Regions from separate parts of the Mammaliicoccus lentus genome, predicted to be linked through region 2. Evidence: predicted binding sites of a transcription regulator. Region 2 holds the regulator's gene; the other holds the start of a gene.
The links. Region 2 encodes LexA, which represses DNA repair genes until DNA is damaged. Its sites were predicted from a motif close to CGAACATATGTTCG; they were not measured.
Positions count from the first base shown of each region.

Region 1: a site for LexA is predicted at 5,469-5,482, ahead of ACNMOQ_RS08625 (YolD-like family protein). Genes of this name have one in related genera too.

Region 1 is NZ_OX344834.1:1,752,311-1,763,044, forward strand. Features, by position in the region: gene ACNMOQ_RS08605 (LCP family protein) at 1-531, opposite strand, end outside; gene ACNMOQ_RS08610 (FtsW/RodA/SpoVE family cell cycle protein) at 557-1,735, opposite strand; gene ACNMOQ_RS08615 (c-type cytochrome) at 2,011-2,724, shown strand; gene ACNMOQ_RS08620 (CDP-glycerol glycerophosphotransferase family protein) at 2,985-5,186, opposite strand; gene ACNMOQ_RS08625 (YolD-like family protein) at 5,506-5,922, shown strand; gene ACNMOQ_RS08630 (hypothetical protein) at 5,969-6,703, shown strand; gene ACNMOQ_RS08635 (hypothetical protein) at 6,810-7,433, shown strand; gene ACNMOQ_RS08640 (GNAT family N-acetyltransferase) at 7,500-8,036, opposite strand; gene ACNMOQ_RS08645 (hypothetical protein) at 8,114-8,737, opposite strand; gene ACNMOQ_RS08650 (Panacea domain-containing protein) at 8,730-9,236, opposite strand; gene ACNMOQ_RS08655 (N-acetylmuramoyl-L-alanine amidase) at 9,609-10,734, opposite strand, start outside.
Region 2 is NZ_OX344834.1:1,574,677-1,585,410, forward strand. Features, by position in the region: gene sbcC (exonuclease subunit SbcC) at 1-2,462, opposite strand, end outside; gene sbcD (exonuclease subunit SbcD) at 2,462-3,589, opposite strand; gene ACNMOQ_RS07785 (DUF2621 domain-containing protein) at 3,659-4,171, shown strand; gene ACNMOQ_RS07790 (CcdC family protein) at 4,190-4,663, opposite strand; gene ACNMOQ_RS07795 (cytochrome c biogenesis CcdA family protein) at 4,698-5,384, opposite strand; gene ACNMOQ_RS07800 (YneF family protein) at 5,567-5,797, opposite strand; gene tkt (transketolase) at 6,002-7,990, opposite strand; gene ACNMOQ_RS07810 (DUF896 domain-containing protein) at 8,074-8,310, opposite strand; gene sosA (DNA damage-induced cell division inhibitor SosA) at 8,390-8,620, opposite strand; gene lexA (transcriptional repressor LexA) at 8,764-9,384, shown strand; gene ACNMOQ_RS07825 (CAP domain-containing protein) at 9,703-10,719, opposite strand.

The DNA of each region.
Region 1 (10,734 bases), 180 kb from region 2:
CCCATTAAAAGAAAATGAAGCATTGCTTGTAACTTCTATACCATCAATAATATCTATAATTTCTTCGAACCCATCCATATCAATTGTTATATAACCATCTATTGGTATGTCAAAATTATTCTTGATTGTATCTATTGCTGTCTTAGCGCCTCCATATGCATAGGCATGTGCTATTTTTTCGTTTCTATCTATATCATTAATATAAACGTTTGTATCTCTAGGTAATGTTAAAAGCTTTGTAGTTTCTTCTTTAGGATTAACTGATGCAATCAACATCGAATCAGTTCTTTGCCCTATATTTTCTTCGTCTCTTTTTTCATCAGTATCAACACCAAAAATTGCAATTGATAAAGGTTTTTTATTTTTAATTTTATCTACGGATTCTTTTTGTTCTTCTTTAGTGCCTATCCTTTCTTGAACATTAACATTGAATTGGTTCAGTCTTGATTTTACATAAATCGTTATTGTTGATCCTATAACCAAGATGATAAACAATGCTATGACAATTTTACCTTTTCTTGTTAATTTCATGTTTTCGCTCCCTATTTATCAGTTTCTATATCTTTTCCATATTTATCTTTTTAGTAGTAGCGAGTAATAGCCCGAAAGCAACACTGATACTTAAAAGAGAAGAACCTCCATAACTTAATAAAGGAAGTGTAACACCTGTTAAAGGTATTATTCCTGATATTCCAGCTAAATTAATGAATACTTGTAAAAATAAATAACTAACTACACCTATACAAATTATTTTGTAGTAATTATTTTTAGTCGTATTAGCGTATATAATCCCTTTAAATGTTATATACATATATAATGCTATAACTGCGATAACCCCTATTAAACCTGCTTCTTCAGCTAAAACTGAAAATATAAAATCTGTGTGTGGTTCAGGTAAATAACCTAATTTCATAATGCCGTTCCCCATACCTTGACCAGTAACGCCGCCATTACCAATTGCTAATAAAGAATTAGATAGTTGATAACCTTCACCATTTTCATATTTAAATGGTTCCATGATTACTTTAATTCGATTCAATCTGTATGTATTTTTTGTATCAAATATTAATGTGTAAATTAAATAGATTACAAATGGCAGTGAAATCGAACCGAATAATTGAACTTTCACAATATTTTTTATATCTGAATACATTAAAATAAACAATATAATACCAATATTTAATATTGTGCCGCCTAAATCACCTTGAACTAAGATTAAAACTAAACCAAAACCTAGCATAAACAATGGGGGTAATAAAGTTTTAATGTTATATATCCTTGCTTGGGACATTTTTTTATCGATTATGTATGAAAGATATATGATAGAGGCTAACTTTAGAAATTCTGAAGATTGTATGCTGAAAAAACCTAAATTAAGCCAATTTTTAGAACCATTAATTTCACTTCCTAAAATCAAGGTAATAATAAGTAAAATGATGACACCGATAATAATAAATTGTTGAAATGCTTTCGCTTTTAAAGCATCAATGTCCACAAAATAAGCAATAAATAGAACAATTAAAGTACCTACAAATAAAAATATAGATTGCCTGACCATAAAATGATTACTATTAATTATATTTCCATTTGTTAATGAACCCATTCGTGCAGGAACCATACTTGCGCTGTAAATAAATATAATTCCTATAATCCCCAATATTAAATAACAAAATAAAATACTTTTATCCACATTTTTATTTATTTTATTATAATTTTTAAATCTAATTTTATACACCCCACATTCTCAAACAATCGTAACTTTTTTTATTATGTTAGTCAAACATATTTTAGGATAACCTAAATATCATTATTGTTTTATTCAACAAATATATATTGAAATAAATAATGGAATTAAATAAAATTATTTCAAAATGCAAAAATACAATTTAGTTAAATTATTGCATGTTCTAACGACGAAAAAAATCAGAAAAAGAAAGTTCAGTAAAATCAGTTCGGACGACTGACCCTAACACTGAAAAAGGTAAGTTATTACGTAAAGATAAAGAATTAATGATTTATACCAACTCTAAAATGCCTGAGCATGTTGGAAACAAATTAGCTTGTACGAGTTGTCATGCTCAAGGAGGAAATGGAAATGCTCTTTCTCTAGAAGGTGTCTCTAAAAAATACCCACAATACAGAGATCGTGAAGGTAGAGATGTTTCACTTAAAGAGCGAATTAATGGATGTTTTGCTAGGAGTATGAATGGAAAACCTATCAAAGAAAATAGTGAGGAAATGAAAGCAATGGTAGCTTATTTAGATTTTATTAGTGAAGACGTTAAAAAATCTGAAGCACCAGAGATAGAACAAGCAAAAAATATACCTGAACCAAATGTTGATAAAGGGAAAAAGGCATTCGATAGAAATAATTGTTTATCTTGTCATGGCAATGGTTCATCGAGTGCCCCATTTACTGAACCATCGTTATGGGGACCAGACTCATTTAATACTGGTGCAGGTATGAGTAGATTTTCAAAAATGTATGACTTCATTTACCATAATATGCCTTTTGGTGAAGAAGGAACGTTGAGCAAACAAGAAGCTTCAGACATAACTGCTTATATATTGACGCAAGATAGACCAAAGTTTGTAAATAAATCAAAAGAAAAATTTTATCCAAAAGGTGGAGAACCTGACGATAAAATTTCTGAAAAAGAAAGGGAACAAATATTAAATCATGATTATGATTGGCAGGAATTAGAAGAAGTAAGTTCTAAATAATTGATTTAACCCCTCTAGCTTATTTTAAAGTTAGAGGAGTTAATTGGTGCTATATATAACTTCTACATCATCATTTGCGGATTACTCAACTAATTTTATAACTTATTGCCAGTGTCTATAGAATGTTGTAGATACTGGCTTTTTTCATGATATTAATTCTAAAAATTTCATACCTTTGTGTTGTTGTTTATAAAATATGCCCTTTATTTTCCCTCTTAATAAATATTTTTTTGTAACATTTCGTTTGACCCATTAATAAATCATAGAACTCTTTCTTTTTTCAATTCATTAATAACTCGCTCTGTATTTTTATTATCATCAAATTCATTAATTTTTAAATATTTTTCTTTTATATCACTAGCCACTTTATAATTGTTATTTATTGCTTTATTTACATATTCTATTAACTCTTTTTCACTATATGCGATATCCCCTGGTGCATTTTTGTCATTAACTGGTGGTATCGCTTTATAATTTTCTATTAAATAATCTTTTTCTTTCCAATAGAAAATAGGATAAGCTCCTCTATAAATAGCATCATAAATAATAGAAGAATAATCTGTAATGAATATTTTAGATTCTTTCAAAGCTTCAGAAGGATTAGTATTTATTATGTGCTTATATTTCTTTAAATTTTGTTTAATATAATCAGCAAACTTATTATGTGGAACAATTAAAAGTTTATCTAAAAGACCAGCTTTTTCAAAAGTCTCAATTACTTCAATCAAAGATTTATAATAAGAGGTTTTTTCAATTTCATTATTAATAACATAAGCTTCTTCCCAATATCTCCATGTTGGCATAAAAGCGATTTTACTGGCCTCTTTATTCAAGTTTGCTTGATCTAGCTTTGGTAAACCTGTTTTCATTAAATCATTTTTGTCGTAGCCCATTTTATAAAATTCTTGTGCTTCCAAATCAGAACTTATGACACTCTTTTTCAAATTATTTGTTTGATTCTCTTTATGAAAACCTAAAGCCATAGGGTTATCCACTGGTTTGGCAAACATTATTCCGTGTTGCAAGAAGTATAAAGGTGTTTTAGTTATTTTATTGGCTAATAAATTATCGTATACTCTGATAGCCAAAACATGATTACTTAACTCGCTTGAAATAAAATTGTCTGCTATGAATAAATATAAATAATGTTTGAAAGAGTAACGTCTTACAAGATCGTTTTTATATTTATCCTTAAGTCTATTAAACCCTTCAAATTTAGAATCAATTATAAATTTATTTACTGATTTAATTTCTTTATCTTTTTTTACACTTTCAAAAACGGCGAAACCTGACTCAGAGGCGTTAGAGGTATTTTTTTCGAAATATAGGTTTACATTTACATTTTTGAAAAGATTAATAACTTTAGCTGTTTTGTTGGCGATCTTTATCTTTAATTTATTTAAATTATTATATATAGGTAGTTTCGGAGTAGCTGTAATAACTAAATTATTAACTAAGCTTATTCTAGATACATAAGCATTCTTTTTATAAACTTTAACACCTTCTACCTTATTAATAATTTCTAAATGATTAAATATGTTTAAAGAATGAATAATAGTATTACCATGTGCGAAATACAAATTATTATGTAACTCTTTAAGTTTACCTAAATTATCGTTTGTAATAGTAAACTTAAAATCTTTTAAACTAAGCCATTCTATTTTTGCCATTAAAAGTCCGTCATTAGTTACAACATTATCTATCTTAACATCGCTACGATATTTATAATAAATCGTTCCCGAATACTCTATGCCTCTTCTAGTTGCTTTTGATGATATAAATGTTGAATTAAATAATAAGTTTGCTCTTGTATCATATTCTATTTTAACTATCTGATTTTTAATATGAGATAGTACAAAAACTCGATTATTGATTTTTATGATTATTGGTTTGAAATTTTTGACGTTATTCTTTAATGTTATTTCCTGGATTTTATTCTTTAACAAATTATTAATTTTAATTATTTGATTAGATTCATCATTTAATTTAAAAGTATTATTTGATTTCATTAATATTTTAAATTGTTCTGTTGAATCAATAACTTTTATACAAGATGTTTTGAAAGAAAACTGAGTAGTTGCTAATGTATATTCTAAAAATGAAACAATATTTTCATATGTGAATTTTAAATATATATATTTTTGTGTGTTTTCCGTTCTTTCTAAAGTATCTATTATATTATGGCCTGTTAAAAATATTTCGTTTCCAATAACATGTTCATTACCTACTTGATCTGTAATTTTGTATGAATATTTGTTTTTTTCTATTTCATATCCTTCATAAATTTTTTCGTACTTAATATCAATACTTCTATTAGTATTACCATTTATATAAGGGGTTACGTAAATTTCATTATTTTTAATATGTATATAATAGTTTAAATTATTATGTTTTATAATGGATAATATACCATTAGGAACTGCTTCATTAACTCTGCATAATAAATATTCATTTTCATTCAATAAATTTTTAGATATGTATATATTGTTATTAGAACCAAAAAGATTCAACCTTATATAATCATTTGTTTGTTTAGAAATATTACATAATTCATTAAATATTTTTACTATTTTCAATATTATAACCTTCTTCGCAATTAATTTTGTAAAATTGATCCTTTATTTAATATAGTAACATTTAATTGAATTTTTATAACTAAAATCATTAAAATTTATGTATTTTTATATAATATGGTAGAATCGAACAATTCATAAATGGAAACGTTGATCTTTTCTTTACAAAATAGAACGTTTGTTCGTATAATGTTTATGAGGTGATTATATGAAAGTCATTAACCATGATATACCAGAACCATATAAATACGAAACAGATTATAGAAAGATACCAAGAGAATATCTTAACCCACGTATACCACATGGACGTGGAATGATTAAATGGGCGCCATTTGCGACTATGCCACAACAATATGAAGAAATTAATCAACACATACGTGATCAAGATAAGATTGAGAAACCAGAATTAAGCGAATCTGCCATAGCGGACTTAAACAATGTATTATTAGAAAAGATGTTTTATAACCCAGTTTCTACTATTAAATACTGGCATAATGGATATATTAAAGATTTGAAGTGTGAAATACACAAATTTGATAAGATGATGAACTCATTGCAGGTTATTAATTATGAAGATAAAGGCATTATGTACTTAGATATGGATTGTATTCTGGAGATAGAGTAAGATGATAATAAAAGTGAAATATTAAGAAAGAATAAGGTGGTAAGAATTGAATCATTTTAAAGAACACAAGCTATTAATAATCATTATTAGTAGTCTAGTCTTATTATATTTTTTTAGAAATCAAATTGAATACTTTTTATATCCATATCCTAGGTTAACAACAATATTAGGTATGATTTTAACTATTCTCATAGCTTATCTTGGGTTTTATAATCAAACAAAAAAAGAGAATAAAAAAAGTGAAAAAGTGTATCTAAATATACGAAAAAAATTAGCTCAGACTTACTTTGAAGAAAAAGACAAGTTTTCTAACCACAAATTAATTTTTCTATTGTACTCTATTGAAGCTATTAATAAAAATAAACAAGAAATTACTGAGCCGCTAAAGAGGGACAACATAAAATATATTAGTGAGAATCACCCCAATCTTTATACCAGTATTCAAATATTTTTAGATTGTATTGAGAAATATGAAATAAATAATCACTTAAATAACACTATAAAAGAAGTGAATCAGCATACAACATCTTCTGATAGCATCTATTTAAAAGATAAAGAACAAATAAAAATAAATAATTTTATATACGATATCAAGAGGTTTCAATTATTAATCTTAAACCACCCTAATCATCTATCTTTTACTAAACCAGATGATTTATTCAGAGAATATCATTTACTTTTTTCAATTATCACTATTATTTCAGAATCTGAAAATGCAGAAAAATTATTGAAAAATATTATAGTTTTTTACTCTAATAATACTGAATCTGTAGATTTATAGTTTTAGACGCAAAAAAATACCACCCAGTGACATGTTTGGGTGTTTTATATAATATTAAGACAAGAAGAAACTCGTTTCACTCGTTTTAAAAAAGGAGCATTAAATAATGGGAAACTCACTTCAAATAATTACACCATTTATAAATTTTCTAATTTTTCTAGGTGGTCTAAGCTCTGGTATTGCGGTAATTTACATAATAATAAAACTAGGTTTATATCTCTTTATTCAAAAAACAACTAAATTACCAATAATAGTACGTACAACCACTAAAGATGTATTTCATGAAATAGAAAATACTAAAAAAGAAAAATTAGAAGAAAAATACGGCCTAGAATCTCAATTAATACCAGAAATAAAAGACTTAAAAAATAAAATTGTAGCCGAAATCACTTTAGATAAAAACCCGAATTATGTATGTATATTAGGCTCTAGAGATTGTGAATTAGAAATCATAAAATATTTAGATAAGGAATCAAATAATATAACTCCTATAAATTTTGTTGAACTAAAAGATATAGGCCATATATATAATAAAAACGAAAAAATAACATTACTTAAAAACCAATTTGTACTTTTTTATACAACAGAAACAAATCCAATTGAATCCAAAAAAGTACAAATAAAAACTAAAGGACATAAAGAAACAATAGAATTAACACCAAATCTAAGAATAGGTCATAAAAACGTTATTGTTTCAAAAAACACAATTTCTAGTTTTATAGCTAAATAATATATTTTTTATTCCAATTGCTTTATTGACGTTGAGAATTATAAATAACCCACCGTAATGGTGGGTTTAGTCTTTATATTCAGCTTTCAATATCCCCATGTATATATCTGTATGATATTGATTATTTATTAAAGCACCTTTTCTATCTCGACCTTCTTCAATAAAGCCAGATTTTTTATAAGACTTAATAGCACGTTCGTTATAGTCCAATACTCTTAAATAAATTTTATTTAAATTTAATGTAGTAAAACCATATTTTAATATTGATTTTGTGACATCAGTACCAATACTTTTATCCCAATAATTTGGATTAAATATGCCGATAGCAAATCTCGCTTTATTATCTTCTTTTTCAACTTTTAAATTAACTTGTCCAATAAAATTACCGTCATAATCAATTACCCATTCTAAAGGGTTACTTTTTATTTCTTTAATCATTAATTCAGCTTTTTCTCTAGATTTTTCAGTTCGATAATCTAGTGTTGATCCATACATTGTTAAAAGTTCTTCATCAAATGGGACCCTTAAGTAATCATCAATATCACTTAATTTCGCATCTCTTAATAATATATTTTCTGTAACTCTAATTGATACTTTTTCCAAAATAATCACCTTCTTAATTTTAAATAAATTTTAACTATCCCATTAAAAAAAACACCCACCAATTAAGGTGGGTTTAGTTATGTTATATAAATAGTATTACTTGATTTTTTATTTTGAAAATATTTACTAATACAGTGTTTCTTACTATTAACAGTTTCGTTAAATGTTTCAATCTTCATCTGTTCTTTAGTTTTACCATTATGTTTACTGGGTAATACTAAATGTTGAGGATCCATGCAAATTATTTTTATATTTTCATCTTCTAAATCATAAAACCAATAAACTCTAAGTGCATCTTGTGTTTCAAGTGGGCCACGTATATCACTTTTTACTAAGTAGTTTTCCTTAATAATTTCTCTAGTTTCACCTTCTAAGTATAATGTAAAAATAGATAGCATCCTACTATCATATTCCAGTGAGGTTACTCTATCTTTAATTAACGTTAAGTCATCCGAAAACTTTTGTATAATATTAATTTTATTTTGTTGTTTATGATCAGAAATAAAATTTGTGAATTTTAAATTAGAATTAGTAATAGAAGATTTTACACTTTCATTAAAGAAAATGATTTCTTTTTCTTTTCTTTTACTCAAATCAAAATCAATTTTGTTAGAGTTAAATTCATCTCTATTCGGTATGAATTCTTTATTTTCTATAACTACTTGTTTTCTTTTATTAAATCCTGAATTAAATCTAGGCATTTACTACCTCAATATATTCACTTATAATAGCATCGTTATCCATTTCACCTTGTGTTCTTATTTTTTCCTGCCACTCTTTATCTTCGTGAGTTCTCTCTACTAAACCAAAGTCGCTCACTTTATATGTGCTACGTATAATTTCTCTTAAATATTCAGTAATTTCTTTCTTCATAGTTTCATCAGTACCATTGAAGTCGTCGATATTAAATACCATATCATTATAAACATTATTATGTTTATTGTTTGTATATACTTCTCTTATAACTGGACCATATTGCCATGCCTCAAATTTACCTTCAAATAAATATTTTGGTAAGTTAAACTTATCGTCAGTTGTAAATTCAAATTCTTTACTGTTACTCATATTACCATATGAAGCGCCATAATATGCATATAGGAAATACAAAGTTTTTTGTAATCTAAGTGGTGAAATATCTTGTATTTCTTCTTTCATTAATCCAATAATATTGTCAATTGTAGTTAAATAATTATTAGTCATAACATTTCCCCTCCTTAATAACATACCTTATTTACTAAGATATACTACCAAATGCAACAAATAGTTACCTATAGTTACATCCATCTTTAATATATTATACCATTTTGGTCAAAAAGTTAATATTAAATAGAAATAAATTAATAAAATCTACTAATTAGTTTGGTACTTTACACAAAATAAAACAAGCACCCCACTATTATGTGAGGTGCCAAAAGGTAATGATATAAAACGAAAAATGTATTAATACACACTTCTTTTATACCACTAAAAATATTTATAAACCAAACAACCCTACCTAGTTCCCGCTAAGTAGGGTTTCATAATATAGTATGTTACATATGGCGAGTGAGTGATTTATTTCTTCCACTTAATCTAGCCCCAATATTTCTCTTTCTTAATCTTTTCTTCTTTATCCTTTATTTCACAAACTGCACAATAGAAATAACCAGCACCTGGATTAGTTGGATATTTGAAACGTACCCACCAGTATCCATCTTTCTTAGTTACAGAAATAAAGTCTACCCATTGACCTGCTTGAATCCAGTCAGATTTTGGTACTTGTTTACCTTTTAATCCAGGGTTCTTACGTACTTTAATCAATGTATTTGCTGTAAATCGCCCTGGCCATTTCCAAGTAATCTTTTTCTTCTTCCCTGCTGCTGAACCACCGATAGGCTTACCATGAATACCTTCTGCAAGTTTTTTAGTGAAATGTTGTAGATTATTTTTAATATAATTCATATCTTTCTTACTCGTAATAAAGCCCATTTCTATTAGTCGATAGTTAATATTCTCACTATAAGCTACGTTAGCATTGAGTAAATCATTTCGTGTTGTAATACCTCTGATTGTCCCTACTGTTTCTTCTAATGCTTTCTGTAAACCTTTATCAATACTATCAGCTGCATAAGCATTTTTAATCACATGACCACCACTAGCACTAGGACTTGCACTGTCTAAGTGAAATTCAATGACGCCATCAGGTTTAAGTTTGTTCTTAACCCAATATAGACCATATTTCTTTTTATCGCCTCTATTATAACCGTAAGCCGTATCTTGATACATATCTTGTTTCTTATCATATAACGTAACTGTGTGACCTGCTTGTCTTAAATACTTTGCTACATTATCAATGATATTTTTTCTAATGAAATCACGTTCATTCGTACCATTACCTGTAGCACCAGGGTCATTATAACCATGACCTGCAACAAGAACAAATTTCTTCTTAGTTTTTGGTTTAGTGTTTGGTTTAACAACACTTGTCACTTTATCTTTAACTGTAGATTTAGCTTTGTAATGTGGTCTAATGAAATACATAGGGAAATCATACGTATGATTAATATATTGTGCCACTTCTGTTTTATTTTTTCCACCGCCCCACCAGTTCTGATCTAGCGAAACAAAAGTATTAATATTTGCAGATTGAACAATAGCTACATGCCCTGCACCTTCTCCCCAGTTACCATTCCAAACAACAATATCGCCTTTTTGTGGT
Region 2 (10,734 bases):
GCTATTATCTTTTGAATAGCGTCTCGTTTGTCTTTATTTTGATCAACTTTTAATTGTAATTGTGTGTTTAATTTCGTCATTTCTGCTTCTAATTCTTTAGCAGCATTTAATTGAGAAATGATGTCTTCTAAATTTGGTACATCACAATCTTTAACTTTTTCAGTTAATTCTTTTACATCCGCTTCTAACTTAATATATTTCTTATCAAATTCTGTTACTTCAACTTCATACTCATCAATTTTATTCACACTTAATATAAGTTTATCTAATTGTTCGTATGACTCTATTTGTTGCTTATCCATTTCACTTTCTAAATATGACTTAATAGATGCTACTTGTTCTTCAAGCATTTGCCTTCTTTCGCTAATAGAACTTAGTTTGTTCTCTATTTGGTACAACTTCTCTTTATATTCATTTACTCGAGACTGTAATGTTTCTAATTCTTGATCATAACTTTTAATTTCATTTTCAAACGATTTAAATTGTTTACTAAAGTCTTCTATAGATTCAAATTGAGTTTCTTTATTAAAATAATCCATGTTATGTTCATAATTCTTGATTTCATTTTGAATACTATTACTATTTATTTCATCTTGAGATAAGCCTTTTTCTAAATCGTGCATTTCTTGTTTCATTTTTTGGCTACGTTGTCTACTATCTCTCAAGTCCGCAATTTCTTTTTGTATTTTTTCTAAATCATCGTTTACAGATTGTATTTTATCCGAAACTGATTCAATATCATTTAATTTCTTAAGCTGTGATTCTGTATTGTTTTGTCTTTCCTTATATACGACAATATCATTAGAAATTTTTTGATGCATTAGTTTAATTTCATGCTGTTCTTCTTTTTCTTTTCTTAATGAATCAAAATCTATATCACCGTTTAAGTTCTCTATGTTGGAACCACATATAGGACAAGCATCACCTTCATGCACATGCTTTTGAATTTTCAGTATTTCATCTTCTACTGTTAATACTTCAAATGCATCTGACTCTTTCATGCTTTGTTCAATATTCTTTTGTTGTTGTTCTAACTCACCTAGTTTTGATTTAATCTCTTTCTGAGTTGCAATAAGTGTTTCCTTTTCTTGAAATTGATTTTGTGTATTTTCTAATTGCTGTAATTCAAGTTTTAAAGATTCTTGCTGTTTTAATTTATTTTGTTCTGCTTCATCATCTGCATCTATATTTTTTAAAGATTCTTGCAATGTTGTAATCGAATTTGTCTTCTGAGTTATCTCTTCTTTTAACTTCTCTAGTTGTTTTTTCGCTTCAGGTAAATGTTCTCTACTATCATAATACTGTTCTATGCTTGTATAGATATGATTTGTCTTATTAATAAATGCTCTTTTCTTATTAATGTCCTCTTGGCTTTCGAGCTTTTCACTTAACTTGTTGTTATAAAATTCAAATTGACTGTGAACTTCTTGCTTTTCTGTTTTTAATTCTTCGTGTTGCTTCTCAGTTTCTTTCTTGTTAATTTGTTTCTCTTTTAATTGATTATACTGATGCGTAATATTTTGTACTGTTTTTAAATACCTTAATTGTTCTCTTAAGTTATTAATATGTTCAACTTGTTCGTTAAGCATATTTAACTCATGTTGTTTTTCTTGTAATGTATCAAAGTTTTGTTTAATGACCTTCTTATCTTCATATTTCTTTTCTAAATTTTTAACGATTGTTTCTTGTTCTTTTAATTCTTTCAACTGATAATCTAATTTTTCTTTACCTATTTCTTCATACTGTACTAATGCATTTTCCACTTTCTTATAGCGATGGCCTTCTATATCTTTTAGTTCTTTTAATGTTTCATGATCGAAGTCATGTAAATCTGATAAGCATTGAGAAATTTGCTGATAATGACTTTCTATTAAAGCAATTTCTTTCTTCATCTCTTCTCCTAATTGTTCTTGCAATGCTTCGAAACGATCACTATCAAATAATGTTCTTAAGATACTTCTCTTCTCTGTACTATTTGAAATTAAAAATTGCTTAAACTCCCCTTGAGGTAATATTAAAATTTGTCTAAATTGTTTAACGTTCATATGCAATATATCATTCAAATATTGATTACTTTCATTTATCGTACTCGTCTGTAAAGACCATTCGCCGTCTACTTCTTTATACACTTCCACAGTAGAATTTGTTGGATTCTTATTTCCTTCTTTTATATATTTAATTGTTCTAACCACTAAATATGATTCATTTTTAATTTTAAATTCAAATTGCACTTTACTCGGTAATTTAGGATCTGCAAAGTGACTTCTTAAATCCACTTTATCTCTTGATTGGGTCGATGTCTCTCCATACAAAGCATATACCATAGCATCAAATATCATCGTTTTCCCAGAACCTGTTTTACCACTTATTAAAAAGAGTTGAGATTTTGATAAATGGTTAAACTCTATCGTTTCATTAATAAACGGTCCAAAGTATTGCATGTTTAAAGTAAGGGGTCTCATTATTCATCAACTCCTTTATTGATTGCTTTTTCAAGTAATTGAACAACCTTTTCTTCTTTAATACCAGATAACTCCTCATCTGTTACATGACTATAAAATGACTTTATGATTTCTATATCACTTAAAGCATGAACATCTAATTGAATTTCATCTTCTTTCACTTCATAATCTTGTCTAGATATTTGTAATGTATTTGGATATATAGCACGTATCTTCATAAGTGGATCCGTTACATGATCCATATTCGTCAATTTAAAATGAAAATAGTCTTCCTGATTTTGAATTGTAATATTTTCATGTATAACATCTTCATAAGACGCTTGAACAACATGAAAAGAACGTTTAGGTGTTAGTGGTATAAAGTTTTGCTCAAAACTACTCTCGCTATATTCAAACAACCTATAGCCTTTAGCTTGGTTCTGTTCAGAGAATGAATATTGCATTAAAGAGCCTGAATAAAATATATAATCTGATTGAATCGCAAATGGATGATGCAAATGTCCTAGCATAACAGTATCAAAAGACTTAAAAGTTTGAGCGCTAACTGTTTCAATCGTCCCTATTGATAGTGGTCTTTCAGAATCACTTGATTCTCCTCCAGCTACGAATAAATGTCCTACGAGTATATTCGTTTTACTGTCATCCATCACTTCTTCCATATGTTTAACGATATAATCAGTAGCTTCTTGGTGTGTATGTATGTCTTTATTGCCAAATGCTTGCCTTATATCAGCAGGCGTGAAATACGGCATAACGTATATATGGATATCATTCATTTCTACTGGTTTAAACATGTCATGATAATCTGTCATAATCTTTAATCCTGACTTAGCAAACCATTTTTCACCGTAATTCAATCTTTCTTTCCCATCATGGTTACCACTTATAGCGATTATTGGCGTATTTAATTCTAAATTAATCTTAGATAACGCATCTTCCAACACGACCATTGCATCTTTACTTGGATAATGTAAATCATATAAATCCCCACTTATGATTACAACATCCGGTTTATGTTCTTTTACTGCTTCGTATAATTGTTCTAATACATATTTTTGGTCTTCTAATAATGACTGGCCGTTTATAGTTTTTCCTATATGCCAATCAGCTGTATGTAAAATTTTCATATTCTATCACCTTTCAAAATATTTGTTAGACAGGTTTATTTGCTTCATTTATACTAGTCATAAGGAGTGATTTCATTGAGTAACGTATTTATATTCTTTATTGTCTTATGGTGCATAGTTTTTATTTCGTTACTTGCTATTGGCGGATTCTTTATGTTTCGAAAATTCTTAAAGCGCATGCCTAAAGATGATGGCATGAGTGAACTCGATTGGCAAGATTACTATATCCACAAAGCCTTGCCTTTATGGAATGATGAAGCAAGATCATTATTAAACGAATTAGTGTCTCCAGTACCAGATCTTTTTAGAGACGTTGCTAAAGAGAAAATCGGTGGACGTGTATCTAAAATCGCGCTAGAAGAACATGCTACTTCGATTGAACTCGATCATATCATGAGGGGATATATCGTTGCTACACCTAAACGAGATCACAAATTTATGAAGAAAAAGCTAACAGAACTTAATATCGATTATACACCATATTTGCCATTGTTCGAATTAGCAGACGATGAAAAAAACAAGTTTTCTATATTTGATCATGCAGAAGAAATTTCAAATGCAAAAACAACGCACACTCAATAAATGAGTAGTGCGTTGTTTTTATTTTACAACACTTATTTGATTACGTAATTTCTTATATTTAAAGTACATAGATATTCTCCAAGGAACAATCATACTAAATGCCAATAAGAAAAACATACCAGCTAATTGGCCCGGATCGATTGAATCACTCAATACAAACTTACCTACAGTTCTTATAATCAATAAAGAAATAAGAATTACTGGAAATAATTTTGAACGTTTCATATATATTTCAGAACGTTTAATTTCAAAGTTGGACGTGAATATGAGAAATAATGAGAAGAAAAGACCTACAATGATCGATTCAATTATTTCAGCACCTGTTAGTCTGAAATAAGGCACTACGTACATAAGTGCTCCAGTAGCCATAAAAAATGGTGGTAATATAATCTTTCTAGTATTTGTTGGATAATTTTGTGCTTTCATTCTTACAACTATAACGGCTAAGCTCATTAAAGCTGCTATAAATACTGAAAAAAGCAAATACATGATTAAAACCCCTTTAAGTTCTAAATATCATTTGTGTTTATTCCAAACCCAAAGATTGGAAAAATATTGTTATGTCAGTTAATAAATCAAAGAACAATAAAATTCCCATAATTATCATAATTATACCACCAAACTTCATGATAGCAACATTGTACTTCCTAATTATTTGTAATTTTGTTATAAAGAAAGTTAATACGAAAAATGGAATGCTAAATCCAAGTACATACAGTAGCATATATAACATCGCTTGGGATGAATTTGTTGCTGCTAACGTTCCAATCGCAGCTATAATCGGCCCGTTACACGGCGTCCACCCAGCTGCAAAAGCCATACCAATTAAAAACGTACCAATAAAACCTGAAGGCTTTGCTTTAAAATTAATTTTTCTATCTTTCATTAAAAATTGTGGTTGGAATACACCTAAAATGATTAATCCAAACACAATAATGATGATTGCTCCTACTTGTCTTATTAATGTTTGATAATTTATAAACAAGCCAGATATGTATCCTATGCCCATACCTAAAATCATATAGATTAAACTAAACCCTAACAAAAAGATAATAGTATGTAATATTGCATTACGACTTAGCCCTTTATTTTTTAAATCATCGTAACTCATACCTGTAATGTATGACACAAAAGCAGGATATATAGGTAGAACGCAAGGAGAAACAAAACTTAATATACCTGCACCAAAAGCAACAAAAACTGTTAATTCCATTATATCCCCCCTCACTATTATTTCCATTTTATCAAATTTATGCGTCATTAAAACGATTTATTTTGAACAATAAGTGAAAAGTTATTAAAACTAAGGTTTAATTATACTAAGTTTAACAAATAAAAAGGGACCACATCACTTTCAAGAAGTGTCGCAATCCCTTTAACATCAATGTATATAAACTACTTGATTTTTTGATCCATGTTTTTGTTCATCATTGTCATCATTTGGTTTATTTTCTTTTGAGATGGTTTTTGACCCATTTGCATCATCATCATTCGTAACATTTCCTCATTGATAGGTGGATTCTTTTTCAAGTAATCCATCATATATTTACGCGCAAGGAAGAATCCTAGAGCAATCCCACCGATTAATGCCACGATGATTAATAGTATTGCTAACCATGTTGCCATTATTTCACCCACTTTCTGTATCCTCTAAAAGTTTACTAAATTAAAAAGATTTTATCAAGATGAAACTTAATGTTTCAAAATTAAAAAGGGAGCGGGACAGAAATCTCATTTTGCTAAAAAGATTTCACAGCCCACCCCGGCAAAGATGACTAGGAATAAAACAGTCCAAGACATTTATATATGTCTCGGACTGTTCAGTTTAAATTAGAAACTTAATACTGTGTTTAATACGTTTTCTTTAGTGAAACCGTATTTTTCAACTACTAAGTCTCCAGGCGCACTAGCACCGAATCTATCAATACTAATTACTTTACCTTCTATGCCAACATATTTGTGCCAACCTAATGATGATGCCATTTCGATTGCAACACGTTTTCTTAATGTTGGAGGTAAAACAGTAGCTTTATATTCAGGGTCTTGTTGATCAAATGCATGCCAGTTTGGTAATGATACAACTTGAACGCCTTTACCTTGAGCTTCAATATCTTTAGCTGCATCTACTGCTAGAGATACTTCAGAACCAGAAGCTAATAATAGATATTCAGGTTCTATTTCAGAACGGTAAACAATATATCCACCTTTACGAACGCCTTCTTCTACTTCAGCTTCTTTAACATCTAAAGCTGTTAAGTTTTGACGCGTTAATACTAATGCTGTAGGTGTTGATTTAGATTCTAAAGCAATTTTCCAAGCAACTCTTGTTTCATTTCCATCTGCTGGACGAATAACATTTAAGTTTGGAATAGCTCTTAAACCTGATAATTGTTCAACTGGTTCATGTGTAGGACCATCTTCCCCAACAGCAATTGAATCATGCGTAAATACAAATGTTGAAGGAACACCCATGATAGCTGATAGACGAAGTGCTGGTTTTAAGTAGTCACTGAATACGAAGAATGTCGCACCATAAGGTTTAACACCGCCATGCGCTGCCATACCATTTACTGCTGCTGCCATACCGAATTCACGAACACCAAACCAAATGTTACGTCCTTCTGGTGTTTCATCATTAAAGTCTGGCTCATCTTTAACGTTTGATTTGTTAGATGACGCTAAATCTGCTGAACCACCAAAGAATGCTGGTACAGATTTACTTAATGCTTGAATGATATCACCTGAATCAGCACGTGTAGCACTACTGTTTCCAGCTTCATATACAGGTAAGTCTTTAGCATAGTCTTCTGGAAGTTCATTAGAAATTGCTTGTTTGAATGCTTCGCCTAATTCTGGGTTAGCTTTAGCATACTCTTCAACTAATTCATTCCATTTTGTTTCATGCTCATTTGCACGAGTTAACATTGTATTGCTGAAAATATCATATACTTCTTGAGGTACGTTGAAACGTTTAGATGGATCTAAACCGTATGCTTTCAATGCCAATTCACGTTCTTCTTCACCAAGTGGCGCACCGTGAGCACCGTTTGTACCTGCTTTGTTAGGAGCTCCGTAACCGATTACAGTTTTTACTTCAATTAACGTAGGACCTTCTAATGATTTAGCCTCAGTTATAGCTTTATCAATAGCTTCTAAGTCATTACCGTCTTCAACTAAGATGTAACTCCAACCGTAAGATTCGAATCTATTTTTAACATTTTCTGAGAAAGCTTTATCTAAATCACCATCTAATGAAATATCGTTAGAGTCGTATAAAGTGATTAATTTATCAAGGTTTAAATGACCTGCTAATGAAGCTGCCTCGTGAGAGATACCCTCCATTAAGTCACCATCACTAGCTAAAACATATGTGTAGTGATCAACAACTTCATAATTATCTTGGTTGAATTTGCCTGCTAAGTGTTTTTCAGCCATAGCCATACCAACACTCATTGCAAATCCTTGTCCAAGAGGTCCAGTTGTAACTTCTACACCATCTGTATGATTAAACTCTGGGTGTCCAGGTGTTTTTGAATCCCATTGTCTAAAGTTTTTTACTTCTTCAAGTTCTAAGCTACCAGAAAGATGTAATAAACTATATAGTAACGCTGAACCGTGACCTGCAGATAATACAAAGCGGTCTCTATTAAAATAGTTTTTTGATTGTGGATTAAAGTTTAAATGCTTTGTCCATAAAGTATATGCCATTGGTGCAGCACCCATTGGTAATCCAGGATGTCCTGAGTTAGCTGCTTCGATAGCATCGATACTTAATGCACGGATTGAATCTACTGCTAGTTGATCTTTTTCATTAAACATATATTATAGTCTCCTTTATTCTGTTATCCATTATCATTATACATCATAATATTCGGAATATTAATTATTATTACTCATTTTAACTAATTTCTTATATTATTTTTCTTTTGGATTTCTTTTAATTTTTCAGGTGTTACATCTTTACCTTCTGGATCGATAACTTTTGTGCTTTCAATCGTATCTTTAAAGTTACCTCTAAAAGCTTGTAAATATTCTGCACGAAGTTTTGTTTGTTCTTTTGCTTCTTGTTCAGAAAGTCCACTTGTTTTCTTTTTATTTGCTAGCTCATTAATTCTTTCAATCTTTTCTTTACTTAACATTTTATCACCACTTTCCATTTAATTAAAAGATAACAAAAAAAACGAGCAAATCCAAATGGATTTGCTCATATTTTAACGATTAATCTATCGAACCTACCATAGCTTTAGATTTACTTATATGATTTGGTTCTGCATCTATATTATTTGGTTGTTGGTTATCTTGTTGTTTGATTTTGTGATCAGTCATTTCGTACGTCTGTTCTGTTGAATAAACAGCATTAGACTGAGCTAAGTATAAATATCCTATTAATAGAGTCATCAAGAACACTGCTAAATATACTAAAACTGTCTTCTTAATTGTTACTGTCATAACTACTTCCTCCTAGAACGTTTGTTTGTATTTTTATATTAACAGAACAACTGTTCGTAGTCAATGAAAATACGAACAAATGTTTGTTCGAAGGAAACGTATGTGCTATAATAAATTTAAATCAATATTAGGAGCGTGCGACTATGAAAGAATTAACTAAACGTCAATCTGAAATATATCAATTCATTAAACATATAGTACAAACAAAAGGTTACCCGCCTAGTGTTCGTGAAATTGGTTTAGCTGTCGGACTTGCTTCAAGTTCCACTGTACATGGCCATTTATCTAGATTAGAAGAAAAGGGATATATTAAACGTGACCCTACTAAACCTCGTGCAATCGAGATTACCGAGACTGTAGGAGAGAACATTAACCAAGAGAACACCATTCATGTTCCCGTCATAGGTAAAGTAACTGCTGGTATACCTATTACAGCAGTTGAGAACGTTGAAGAATATTTCCCGCTACCTGCTCACTTTACATCAACACATAATAGCAATATCTTTATATTAGATGTTATTGGAGACAGTATGATAGAAGCAGGTATTCTTGATGGAGATAAAGTAATCGTGCGAAGCCAAACAATTGCTGAGAATGGGGATATCATCGTCGCGATGACTGAAGATGATGAAGCTACCGTTAAACGCTTCTACAAAGAAGAATCACGTTATAGACTTCAACCTGAGAACAGTACAATGGAACCAATTTACTTAGACAATGTAAGTGTCTTAGGTAAAGTAGTAGGATTGTTTAGAGAAATGTAAAAAAGCTGTGATGCAAGTGCATCACAGCTTTTTTTATATCATATTCCCTTTATTTGATTATTTGAGCTTTTATTTTTATTATAAAAATCTTTTTATGAAACATCTTTTTTATTTAATAATTCTTTGACACGATCTAAAACGTCAATATCTTTATTATTTATTTCTTTATTTTCCATGTTAAACTTCCCCTTTATATGTTATTCCACCAATCAAATTATTAGAAACAACATGTGTAAAACATTTAAGGAAATATGAAATAATTTTTATATCGTTATTATATCAAAGTTGTTTAGACAATGCACTTTGCTTATCTATTTTCTACTGTTGAGTAATATAGTTTTCAGTCCAATAAGGCTGTAAATCTTCGCCAATATCGACACCTACTCCTAACTCTTTATAATCTTTATTTAAAATGTTCTTTCTGTGTCCCAATGAGTTCATTAGTCCATGATGGGCATAAACACTGCTTATTTGACCATATGCTAAGTTTTCACCTGCAGTTACATAATCAAAACCATCATTGTCTAATCTATCAAATGGAGATAAACCTTGTTTATTCGTATGATCAAAATAATCGTTATCCACCATATCTGTACTATGCTTACGAGCAGTATGACTTACATTTTCATTATAAGATAATGTCGGTAAATCAAATTGAACGCGCTCTGCATTGACTATATCAAAATTTTGAAGTTCTAATGCACGCTTATATTCATCTGAAGCAGTATGGTACTGATTTGTACGCTTATCTTCAGTTGACGAAGCTACTTGCATTATTCCTTTAATTTGATTGTCTTGATGCTTATCATAAAATATGGTCGTATAAATGTTATCAAATTTGAAAACATCATAATCAGGATCATTTTGAACTAACTTAACTTTATCTTTTTGAATCTCATCTAAAGGTTCACCGAGAATTGAACGAACTTTATTCTTTTTCATTTTACTCGTTATACCTTTTTGAGATGTTATTAAGTCTTGGTTTGTATATAATCCTGTTACTTTGTCATCATCATAACTGACCATTACAAATCCATTGTATTGGTCATGATATGCATGCCATTTCTCATTATATTCATTAACGGTTACCCGTTTTGGTTTGCCAAGTTTCTTTTCAACTTCGCTTTTCGTTTGATTGATTTGAATATTATTAATCGCAAATTCTTGTTCTTTCGGCGTCTTTAGTTCAACTTTCTTAGTAGTTTGTTCATCTTCAAGTCCTTGTTGAACATTCATCACTTTTTGTTGAATTTGTTTAGATAAATCTGATTCAGGGACTGGCTTGATTAAGGTTATAATCAATAACAATATGAATAAGTAAAATACTTTTTTCAAGTAGTCCACCTCGCC